DNA from 3 places in the Methylobacterium sp. 092160098-2 genome. Region 2 is predicted to be linked to each of the others. Evidence: predicted binding sites of a transcription regulator. Region 2 holds the regulator's gene; each other region holds the start of a gene.
The links. The regulator PhoB, encoded in region 2, activates phosphate uptake and scavenging genes when phosphate is short. The targets are predictions, from matches to a motif close to TGTCATNNANCTGTCAT.

Region 1 (3,965 bases), 1.5 Mb from region 2:
TTCGTGGCGATCGAGAATCCGGCCGCGCGCCGGACCTGCCTGGCCTTCGTGCGGGCGATGGCGGGTTCCTGAGGGGGCCGACGGAAGCCGGAGACCGGGCTGCTCCCCATGGGATGACGCCCGGTCTCCGGCCAGCCGGCCAGACGCCGGATCAGAACATGTGGCGCAGGAGGTAGAACAGCACGGCCGCGAGGGTGATCGCCGCCGGCAGGGTCAGGATCCAGGCGAGTGCCATGTTGCGCACGGTGGCCATCTGCAGGCCCGAGCCGTTGGCCGCCATCGTCCCGGCGACACCGGATGACAGGATGTGGGTGGTCGAGACCGGCAGGCCGTAGAGTTCGGCCAGCCCGATCGTGCCGGCCGCGACGATCTCCGCCGAGGCACCCTGCGCGTAGGTCAGGTGGGTCTTGCCGATCTTCTCGCCCACCGTGACGACGATGCGTTTCCAGCCGACCATGGTGCCGAGGCCGAGGGCGAGGGCGACGCAGACCTTGACCCAGCCCGGGATGTAGCGCGTGCCGTCGTTGAGCAGGCCCGCGTAGCGCTTGAGGGTCGCCTTGTCGGCCTCCGAGAGATCGGCCCCGGAGCCCGGCAGCACGCGCACCGCGTCGGCGGCGAGGTACATGTCGCTGCGCAGGTTCTGGGTCTGGGCGGCCGGCACCGTGCGGATCGCGCCGTAATTCTTCACGCTGGCGGCAATGTCGTTCGCGAGCGCCGCCAGCGCGGCGTAGACGGGCGGCGCGTTCAGGTCCTTCGTCTTCAGCGCTTCCGTCACGGTCCGGCGCGCGGCGGCGGCGTCCGGCACCTCCGCGCCGGGCGCCCGGGCGGAGAACACCGCGCCCGCCGCCGTCGAAGCCTGCACGAAGGCGGGCGTCGTGTCGTCCGCCATGGTGCGGTTGAGCGCGTAGGCGGTGGGGGCGGCGCCGATCAGGATCAGCATGATCAGGCCCATGCCCTTCTGCCCGTCGTTGCCACCGTGGAAGAACGAGACCAGCGTGCAGGTGAGGATGAGCAGGCCGCGGATCCACAGGGGCGGCGGCGCTTCGCCCTTCGGCGCCGCGTAGAGATCCTTGCGGCGCACCGCGAATTTCAGGGCGAGCAGCAGCAGCGCCGCCAGCACGAAGCCGCAGACCGGCGAGAACAGCAGCGCCTTGAAGACGTTGAGGGCCTGGCTCCAGTCGACGCCCGCGGTGCCGTCGCCGCCGTTCATCAGCTGGTTGGCGAGGCCGACGCCGAGCACCGAGCCGATCAGCGCGTGGGACGAGGAATTGGGCAGCCCGAACGCCCAGGTTCCGAGGTTCCAGAGGATCGCCGCCAGCAGCAGCGCGAAGATCATCGCGTAGCCCGCATGCGAGCCGACATTGAGGATCAGCTCCACCGGCAGCAGCGTCACGATGGCGTAGGCCACGGCGCCCGAGGAGAGCATCACGCCGAGGAAGTTGAAGACGCCCGACCAGATCACAGCGACGAGCGGCGGCATCGAGTGGGTGTAGATCACCGTGGCGACCGCATTGGCGGTGTCGTGGAAGCCGTTCACGAACTCGAAGGCGAGGGCGATCAGCAAGGCGAGGCCGAGCAGCGCGAAGGCGCCGTAGGCGAGGGGCGCCTCGCCGACGGCGTTCATGTCCGCGATCAGGCTCACCACCGCGTAGCCGAGGCCCGCCACCAGCACGAGGAGGAAGGCGACCACCCCGCCGAGATGCAGTCCGTGGTCGAGGCGCGGGCCCCCTACCTGCCGGCCTGCGACCGCCCCCGACGGCGCCACGGCGGAATCGGACATGAACCCTCGCGCGGAATCATTCGTGATGGTGAGCCGGGATTAAAATGTGCCCGTGACGGTCGGGTGACGTCGATCCCGCGTCCAGCCTCGCGCAACGGCATCCGGCCGAAGCGATTTGCGGGATTTCGTCCCGTCCCCAGTGTCCGGGCCGTCCCAGTGTTCGGGCCGCCGAGGATGGGCGGTCTGTGCCGGGCCCGTTGCGATGACGGACGGCCATCGCCCCGATCCTCATGTCATGACGGCACGCGCTGCAAGGTTAAGACGAAGATGAGTCATGATATGATTTGCGCCGGCAAAGTTTTGATCCTGTTGCTGGCAGGATACAAATGTAAGCTTTTAGATTTGTGACTGGATTATGACGAAGGCGAGCGCGTAGAGTTCGCTAAATCTCCGGCTCGCAGGCTGAATCGCCGCGCGCTTTGGGGGTTGGCATGACATTTCGATATGGCGTCTCGATCGTGGCGTTGGCGGTCGCTGCCTTCGGACCGGGCGCGCAGGCACAGACGGCCAACACGACCGCTTCGGACGTCAATGTCCTCAATCTGCTGGCGCCGTACCTGACGCTCAACACGACGGCGACCGGTCAGCAGACGCTGCAGCTCAACCTGGCGCAGTCGATCGCGATCAACACCGCCGCGGGGCTCGCCCAGCAGCAGCTCGCGATCAGCGACAAGAACCTGCTGGGCTCGGCGCGCAACGACCTGTCCTCGGCCGGGCTCGGGACATACGGCGTGGCTGCAAATCTCGCGGGCGGCCTGCCGGCCCAGACGCCGATCAACGGCATCGTTCCGCAACAGCTCGTCGGCGGCCTGGGTGCCCAACTCGGCCCGATCTACCAGCGCGGGGTCGAGCAGGGCGCGAGCGGACCCCTGGGCAGCGTGGTCAATCTGCTGGCCGGTGCCTACGGTTTCACAGGCAACAACCTGGGCGTCGCCAAGAACTACTATGCCAACGGCGCGGCCAACAATCCGAGCGTGACCCCGGCCAACTACGTGGCGGTGCCGGCCGTGGCGCCGGCGGGCTACAGCCTGCCCACCGCCAACGGGCTGCCGAACACGACCAACAGCGTCTACGACCTCGCCTACGGCGTGACCAACACGCAAGCCGGCCAGGATGTCTACGGTTCCTCGCGGCCCGTCCAGGCGGCGCCGGCCCGGTTCAACACCTTCGACCCGACCGCGCTCAACGGCATCGCCACGAACCCGTCCTTTCCGAGCGGGCACACCACCTACGCGTTCACCGACGGCATCCTGCTCGCGATGCTGGTGCCGCAGCAATACCAGAGCATGCTAGCCCGGGCGGCCGACTACGCCAACAGCCGCATCGTCCTGGGCGTGCACTACCCCCTGGACATCATCGGCGGACGGGCGCTCGCCACCTACGACCTCGCCCAGGCCTTCACCAACCCGGCCTATATCAACAACGCCGCGGTGACTGGCACGGCGATCAACCTGCCCGCCCAGTTCGTGGCGGCCCAGAGCCAGCTGCAGGCCTACCTCGCCGCCCAGTGCGGCAACACCGTCGCCGCCTGCGCGGGCAGCGCCGCCAACGCGGCCGGGAATCCCTACGTGCCGTCGGCCGGTAACCAGGCTGCCTACCAGCAACGCCTCACCTACGGCCTGCCGACCCTCAGCTTCGCCCAGGCGCCCCGCGAGGCGGCTCCCGCCGGCGGGCCGGACGCCTCGATCCTGCTCGCGCCGCTCTACGGCGGATCGACCGCCGCCGCGCGGACCCTCGCGCCCACCGGCGGCCTCTACGGCCAGCTCGCCACCAGCACGATCAACCAGATCCTGGTCAACACCGAGACCAACGCGCTGGCCGCCTTCTACGGCAGCCCCCTCAGCTACTGGAGCCGCCTCGACCTCTATGCGGCCGCCGGGTATTTCGGGAACGTCACCGGCACCCTGCGCATGGACGCCACCGACCGCCTCGGCATCGATGTCGGCATCGGACAGGGCGGCGCGCTCTACGCCAACGGCACCATCGCGGGGACTGTCTTCGTGGGCGCCGGCGGCCTGCTCGGCGGCTCCGGCACGGTGGGCGGGATCGGCGCGCTCTCGGGGGGCACGGTGGCGCCGGGCAACTCCATCGGCACGCTCACCGTCGCCGGCAATGCCGCCTTCGCGGCCGGCTCGACCTACCGGGTCGAGGCCAACGCCGCCGGACAGGCCGACCGCATCGCCGC
Region 2 (3,965 bases):
GGCCCTCGACCCGATCTCCACCGGCCGCATCGAGGAGCTGATCGAGCAGTTGCGCGACGAGTTCACCATCGTGATCGTCACCCACAACATGCAGCAGGCGGCGCGCATCTCGCAGTTCACCGCCTTCATGTATCTGGGCCAGCTGATCGAGTTCGGTCCGACCAACCGGATGTTCATGAACCCGACGGAACGCCGCACCCAGGACTACATCACCGGCCGGTTCGGCTAGTCTGCCTGGACGCTCCGGTCTCGGGGAAGGCCGTCCGGTCGCCGCATCCGCGGAGGGCCGGCGGGTCCCCGAGGGCCTCCCCGGAGCGCCGCCCCCGGGACCCATCGAAGGATTCGCCATGCCCGGCCATATCGTCACCTCCTACGACACCGACCTGGAGAACCTGCGTCGCTCGATCTCGGAGATGGGCGGCGTGGCCGAGAAGATGACCGCGGAGGCGACGGACGCCCTCGTGCGCCGGGACGACACGCTCGCCCAGGCGGTGATCGTCGCCGACAAGCGCCTCGACGCCCTGCAGCGGGACATCGAGGAGCGCGCCGTGCTGTTGATCGCCCGGCGTCAGCCCCTGGCGATCGATCTGCGTGAGACGATCTCGGCGATCCGCGTCTCCGGCGACCTCGAGCGGATCGGCGACCTCGCCAAGAACGTCGCCAAGCGGGTGGTGGCGATCTCCGATCAGGCGCCGGCCCAGAAGATCGTTCTCGGCGTGCGCCACATGAGCGACCTCGCGGAGGGCCAGCTCAAGGACGTTCTCGACGCCTATGCGAGCCGCGACGTCCAGGCAGCCCACGATGTCTGGGAGCGGGACGGCGAGATCGACGCCCTGTACAATTCGCTGTTCCGCGAGCTCCTGACCTACATGATGGAGGATCCGCGCAACATCTCGTTCTGCACGCATCTTCTGTTCTGCGCCAAGAACGTCGAGCGGATCGGCGACCACACCACCAACATCGCCGAGACGATCCATTATCTCGCCACGGGCGAGGCCCTGGCGGGCGACCGGCCGAAGAACGATGCGTCGAACTATGCGACCGTGGACGGGGTGCCGGCTCCGTAAGCGGGCCGCCCCCGGTCCAGGCGTCGGCCTGCGCGCGCTCCTGTGGGGCGCCGCCGGAGAATCGGAGCGTGCGGGTTGAGGCTGAGCGGCGCCTCCTGCACCCTCTGCCTGCCCGCCAACTCCAAGGAGAGTCGGCGCGCCTGCAGGCCGTATGGCGCCGCTTCGTGAACGGATCTTCGAACGTGAGCATGCAAGTCCTGATCGTCGAGGACGAGGAGGCGCTGACCACGCTGCTGCGCTACAATCTGGAAGCCGAGGGCTTTCTGGTGGATTCCGCGGCTCGGGGCGACGACGCGGAGCTGCTCCTGGCGGAGCGGATCCCCGATCTCGTCCTGCTCGACTGGATGCTGCCCGGCCTGTCGGGCATCGAGCTGTGCCGGCGGATCCGGGCGCGCCGGGAGACCGAGCGGCTGCCCGTGATCATGCTCACTGCCCGGGGCGAGGAGGGCGACCGGATCCGCGGTCTCGGGACGGGCGCCGACGACTACATCGTCAAGCCGTTCTCCGTCCCGGAACTGCTTGCCCGGATCCGCGCGCTGCTCCGCCGGGCCAAGCCCGCCCATGTCTCGGACCGGCTGGCGGCGGGCGACCTCGAACTCGACCGCACCGGCCATCGCGTCCGCCGCGGCGGCGAGGAGCTGCATCTCGGCCCCACAGAGTTCCGTCTGCTGGAATTCCTGATGCTGGCGCCGGGCCGTGTCTTCTCCCGCGAGCAGCTCCTCGACGGGGTCTGGGGACACGACGTCTACATCGACGAGCGCACGGTCGACGTCCATGTCGGGCGGCTGCGCAAGGCACTGAACGGCCCGCGCCAAGCCGACCCGATCCGTACGGTCCGCGGCTCGGGCTACGCCTTCGACGAGACGTTCTCGCTCGACGCTTGAGAGGGGCGCGAAGCGTTCCGGGACAAAGGGTTCCGGGCCGGAGGCCGGTCGGCCGCGCCGCCCGCCCGCTTGCAGCGAAGGGAGCCAGGGACGTTCGAGGCCGGCGGATGCTGCGAGGCCCGGCGGCCCCCCGGGCCTCGCGCAGATTCAGCGGGTCAGCGCCGCGCTCCGGCCGGACGCGACCGGCACGGCGTCGAGCGCCGCCAGAACCGTCCCCTCGGTGAGGATCTGCGGAAGCACCTGAGGCGCTCCGGTTCCGGTATAGAGGAGGTAGAGCGGCACGCCGCTGCGCCCGTGCTTCTCCAGCAGACGGGTGATCTCGGGATTCTGGTTGGTCCAGTCGCCCTTCATGTAGGTCACGCCGCGCTCGGCCATCGCGGCCCGCACGGCCTTGGTGTTGAGCGAGGTCGCCTCGTTCACCGCGCAGGTGATGCACCACGCGGCGGTCATGTCCACGAAGACGGGGCGGTGCGCGTCCACCAGGGCGTCGAGACGCGCTTGAGTGAAGGGCTCGACCCCGTCGGCGGCGGCCTGCGCCGACGGCGCGGCGCGGTCCCGCGGAAGGGTCACGGCGAGGGCCGACACGGCGATTAGCGCGAGGGCCGCAGCGACCCGCGCGACCCGGCCCGCCCCGGGCGCGGCGGCGCGGCCGTGTTCCCAGGCCCAGGCGGCGAAGCCCACCAGGACGAGGCCGATCAGCGCCGCCAGCAGCCCACGCGGATCGACCTGCTGCGCCAGAACCCAGATCAGCCAGGCCACGGTGGCGTAGACCGGGAAGGCCAGGACCTGTTTGAGGGTCTCCATCCAGGCGCCCGGCCGCGGCAGCGCCCGCAGGGCCGGCGGCCAGAGGGTCAGCACCAGGAAGGGCAGGGCGAGGCCGAGGCCGAGGCTCGCGAAGACGGCGAGCGCGACACCGGCACTCTGCGTCAGCGCGAAGCCCACCGCCGAGCCCATGAACGGCGCCGTGCAGGGGGTCGCCACCAGGGTCGCCAGCACACCCGTGAAGAACGAGCCGCTCAGGCCGGCACGCCGGGTCAGGCCGTCTCCGAGGCCGGCGAGCCGGCCGCCGACATGGACCACTCCGGACAGGCTCAGGCCCATAGCGAACAGCAGATAGGCGAGGGCTGCGACCATGGCGGGCGATTGCAGCTGGAAGCCCCAGCCGATCGCGGCCCCACCGCCCTTCAGGGCGATCAGCAGGGATGCGAGGCCGAGGAAGCTCGCCAGCACGCCGGCCGTGTAGGCGAGGCCGTGCAGCCGCAGCCGCGCCGGGCCCTCGCCGGCATGCCGCACGAGGCTCAGCACCTTGATGGACAGCACCGGGAAGACGCAGGGCATCAGGTTGAGGATCAGGCCGCCCAAAAAGGCGAAGGCCGCGGCGGTCGCGAGGGTCAGCGCGTCGAACTCGGCGGCGGCCGGCGGGGCTCCGGCCGGATTCGGCGCGCTCGACGCGGCCGCGACGGCAGGAAGCACCGGCTCGTCACCATACGCGAAGGCGAGGCGGCGGGTGCCGTCCGTACCGACCTCGTCGATCGTCAGGACGCCGGGCAGGGCGGCGGGCAAAGGATCGGTCGGGCTGCTGCGCGCGATGGTCAGATGCAGACCGGTCTCGTCGACGGTCATCACCTGCGCGGCGGCGTTGTCGATCGCCGTCTCGGCATAGGGGAAATAGGCGGCGTTCCGGATGGATTCGGGTTTCAGGCCGGTCGCGGCGAAATCGAGCTGCAGCGTGTCGCCCTGGCTCGACAGGCGCAGGGGCCAGAGCGCCGGCGCGGGCAGGGCAGCCCGGGCGCGCGCGAACAGCGCGGCGTTGGCCGGGTCCGGCTCGGCCTTGCCCACCGGCAGGGTGAGGGCGAGATCGGCCGAACCGGGGACGCACTCGGTCTCGCAGACGAGATAGGTCAGCTTCGCCTGAATCTGAACGGGATTGGCCGGGTCGAGGCTCGGCGGCGGCGTCACGGGCACGAGGAGCGTGACTTCACCCTCGTAGCCGTAATTCATGAGGGTCGCGATC
Region 3 (3,965 bases), 1.3 Mb from region 2:
CCGCCCGACATAGAGGAACAGCGGCCCGGGCAGGTCCGCGAGTTCCGCCGGCACGGGCGTCCCCGGTCCGGCGGGCCGGAACCGTTCCGTGTCTACGCCCCGGGTCCAGCGCATCAGCCGGCCGAATCCCCGCGCCGCCAGTTCACCCTGGAGCGAGGCGGTGCTGACCATCGTTCCCCGCGCCGCGCCGTGGAACCGGCGCAGATAGGCGTAGGACCACGCTTCCGGCACCGGCGCGCGGGCCGCGAGATATTCCGGGAAGCGGGTGTGGTAGCTCGTCGTGAACGGCAGGTTGTGCGCCAGGCAATGGCGCCGCACGGCCAACCCCACGGGCCCCTCCGTGGCGATATGCACGTGGGTCGGCCGTTCCGCCGTCCAGCGCGCCGCCACCCGCTCCCGGCTGGCATAGGCGAGGCGGATCTCGGGATAGCCCGGGAGCGGCAGCGACCGGAAATCCGCCACGGAGAGCAGGGCCGTCGCGAAGCCGTGTTCCGGGGCGCGGCGGACCATCTGCTCCAGGGAGCGGACGACGCCGTTCACCTGGGGATGCCACGCGTCGCTGGCGATCAGAAGCTTCACGGCGGTGCCCTCAAGCCACCGCGCGCCGGCCCGCCAGGGGATGCGGCACGGCCTCGGCCGCCTGCGCCCGCAGGAGGCTCGGATAGTGCAGAACCTCGATCCGGCCGTCGTAATGCTCCACGAGACCGGTGCAGGATTCCACCCAGTCGCCGGTGTTGAGGTAGCGCAGGTCGCCGATCGGCCGGTCCGCCGCATGGTGGATGTGGCCGCAGATCACCCCGTCGGCACCCTGGCGGCGCGCCTCCTCGGCCAGGATCGTCTCGAAGCGGCCGATGAAGCTCACGGCGTTCTTCACGCGCAGCTTCGCCCAGGCGGAGAGCGACCAGTAGGACAGGCCGAGGCGCCGCCGCACCTTGTTGATCAGGGTGTTGAGGGACAGGGCCAGGGTGTAGGCGCCGTCGCCGAGATGGGCGAGCCAGCGCGAGTGCCGCACGACCATGTCGAACTGGTCGCCGTGGATCACGAGGTAGCGCTTGCCGTCCGCCGCCTCGTGGATCGCGGTCTCGGCCAGCTCGATGCCGCCGAAGCTCGTGCCCACATAGTCGCGCAGGAACTCGTCGTGGTTCCCGGGCAGGTAGACGATCCGCGCGCCCTTGCGGACCTTGCGCAGGAGCTTCTGCACCACGTCGTTGTGCTCCTGCGGCCAGTACCAGCCCGAGCGCAACTGCCACCCGTCCACGATGTCGCCGACGAGATAGATCGTGTCGGCGTCGTAATCCTTCAGGAACGACAGAAGCAGACCGGCTTGGCAGCCGCGCGTTCCGAGATGCAGGTCGGACAGGAACAGCGTCCGCACGCGGACCGGCATCTCCTCAACCTCGGCCACGGCAACCCTCTCCCGGCGGCTGAACGGTGCCGGGATCCAGAGCGCGATCCCATCTCAGTTTGATGACGCGGAGTCCCGGCGGGGCCACCCGTCCGCGTTGCGGCGCCGCAAAGCATCTCAACCGGACCTCGGCTTCGTTGCGCCGCACAAAAAATTTTTTTGCCAAGTTCTGGAAGTTTTTCCGGTTTTCCTTTCGAGCTTCGCCCGCTCATAATACCAGGAACCGGCGGCTCGGCACGAGTTCGGCCGGACCTTGACAGGAAGGCGGCGAGGACGGCCCTGAGGCCGTTGGACGGGACGGCATTTCGGAGGCGACCGGCGCGCGGGGGCGTGCCGCGACGCGAGCGGCGTGAGGCCGCCTGCCGCTCCGCGGAGGCCCCCCGATCACGGCAGAGGATGGCGTTCGAGGGGGCGCGGCGCGAGCCGCTTTCGACGGCGCCGGACCGACTCCCTGAGGACGCTTGGACAACCCGGCGCGGGTTCACGCCCGCGCACAATGGATTTTTCGGAGGAAACATCATGGCCGCAACCCGGCGCCCCGGTCGCAACCACCTCTTCATTCCCGGCCCTACGAACATCCCGGAGCGCGTCCTGCGCGCCATGCACGTGCCGTCTGAGGATCACCGCTCGCCGAGCTTCCCCGAGCTGGTGAAGCCGCTGCTCCAGGACTCCAAGATGGTGTTCGGCTCGACCGCCGGGACGGTCATCCTGTTCCCGTCCTCGGGCACCGGCATCTGGGAATCGGCCCTGTCCAACACCCTCTGCCGCGGCGACACGGTGCTGACCTCGCGCTACGGCCAGTTCAGCCACCTCTGGGTCGACATGGCTCAGCGCCTCGGCCTCGACGTGGTCGTCCAGGAGGAGGAGTGGGGCACCGGCGCCGATCCGCAGAAGATCGAGGAGGCCCTGCGCGCCGACAAGGACCATAAGATCAAGGCCGTCATGGTCGTCCACAACGAGACCGCCACGGGCGTCACCAGCGACATCGGCGCGGTGCGCAAGGCGATCGACGCCGCCGGCCACCCGGCCCTGCTGTTCGTGGACGGCATCTCGTCGATCGGCTCGCTGCCGTTCTACATGGACGACTGGAAGGTCGACTGCGCCATCGCGGGCTCCCAGAAGGGCTTCATGCTGCCGGCCGGCCTCGGCCTGATCTGCATCAGCCCGAAGGCGCTCAAGATCGCCGAGGGCGGCACCGGCCGCAACGACCGGCTCGGCCATGCCTACTTCGCCTGGAAGGACCAGCTGGCCGCCAACGCCACCGGCTACTTCCCCTACACCCCCGTCCTGCCGCTGCTCTACGGCCTGCGCGAGGCCCTGGCGATCGTGAAGGAGGAGGGGCTGGAGAACGTCTACCACCGCCATCACGTGCTCGCCGAGGCGACCCGTCAGGCCGTGGCGGCCTGGGGCCTCAAGCCCTGCGCCAAGGAGCCGAAGTGGAACTCCGACACGGTCACGGCGATCGTGGTGCCGGAGGGCGCCGACGCCGCCAAGGTGATCATCCACGCCTACGAGCGCTACAACCTGTCGCTCGGGGCCGGCCTCTCGAAAGTCGCCGGCAAGGTGTTCCGCATCGGCCACCTGGGCGACCTGAACGAGCTCTCGCTGCTGGGCGCCATCGCGGGCGCCGAGATGGCCATGATCGATTGCGGCATCAAGGTCACGCCGGGCTCGGGCGTCGCCGCCGCCTCCAGCTATCTGCGCGAGAATCCGCTGCATAAGGCGTAATCGGCGCACGCGATCGGGGCGGGGCCGGGTTGCCGGGCCCGCCCCGACGCGCAAGTAAGAACAAGACTATCGAGGAAACTGCCCGTCGTACGAGAGGGGTCCTATGACCAAGAAGATCGTGTTCCTGGATCGTGAATCCCTCGATGCCAGGGTCCGACCGTTCAACTTCCCGCACGAATACGTCGAGCACGACTCGACCTGGACGCCGGGAGAGATCGTCTCCCGCCTCCAGGGGGCGGAGATCGCGCTGATCAACAAGGTCCCGATGCGGGCCGAGACGCTGAAGCAGCTCCCCGACCTGAAGCTGATCGCCGTCGCCGCCACCGGCACCGACGTGGTCGACAAGGCCGCGGCCAAGGCGCAGGGCATCACCGTCGTCAACATCCGCAACTACGCCTTCAACACCGTGCCGGAGCATGTGGTCGGGCTGATGTTCGCCCTGCGCCGGGCGATCGTGCCCTACGCGAACTCGGTGAAGCGGGGCGACTGGGCGAAGTCCAAGCAGTTCTGCTACTTCGACTACCCGATCTACGACATCGCCGGCTCGACGCTGGGCATCGTCGGCTACGGGGCGCTCGGCAAGTCGATCGCCAAGCGCGCCGAGGCGCTCGGCATGACGGTCATCGCCTACGACGTGTTCCCGCAGGACGGGCTGGTCGATTTCGAGACGATCCTGACGCAGTCCGACGTGATCACGCTGCACGTGCCGCTGACCCCCGAGACCAAGGGGATGATCGGCGCGGCCGAATTCAAGAAGATGAAGAAGAGCGCCATCCTCATCAACACGGCCCGGGGCGGGCTCGTGGACGAGGCGGCCCTGCTCGAAGCGCTC

Region 1: the regulator PhoB is predicted to act here: its motif matches at 1,833-1,849, upstream of PQI07_RS12840 (inorganic phosphate transporter).
Region 3: the regulator PhoB is predicted to act here: its motif matches at 1,457-1,473, upstream of PQI07_RS13855 (UDP-2,3-diacylglucosamine diphosphatase).

Annotation. Positions count from the first base shown of each region.
Region 1 covers NZ_JAQPZJ010000001.1:2,717,831-2,721,795, forward strand. The annotation lists gene PQI07_RS12835 (hypothetical protein) at 1-72, shown strand, start outside; gene PQI07_RS12840 (inorganic phosphate transporter) at 152-1,780, opposite strand; gene PQI07_RS12845 (autotransporter family protein) at 2,212-3,965, shown strand, end outside.
Region 2 covers NZ_JAQPZJ010000001.1:4,208,088-4,212,052, forward strand. The annotation lists gene pstB (phosphate ABC transporter ATP-binding protein PstB) at 1-229, shown strand, start outside; gene phoU (phosphate signaling complex protein PhoU) at 348-1,067, shown strand; gene phoB (phosphate regulon transcriptional regulator PhoB) at 1,256-1,951, shown strand; gene PQI07_RS19820 (protein-disulfide reductase DsbD family protein) at 2,099-3,965, opposite strand, start outside.
Region 3 covers NZ_JAQPZJ010000001.1:2,937,114-2,941,078, forward strand. The annotation lists gene PQI07_RS13850 (glycosyltransferase family 4 protein) at 1-579, opposite strand, end outside; gene PQI07_RS13855 (UDP-2,3-diacylglucosamine diphosphatase) at 590-1,405, opposite strand; gene PQI07_RS13860 (aminotransferase class V-fold PLP-dependent enzyme) at 1,925-3,133, shown strand; gene PQI07_RS13865 (D-2-hydroxyacid dehydrogenase) at 3,237-3,965, shown strand, end outside.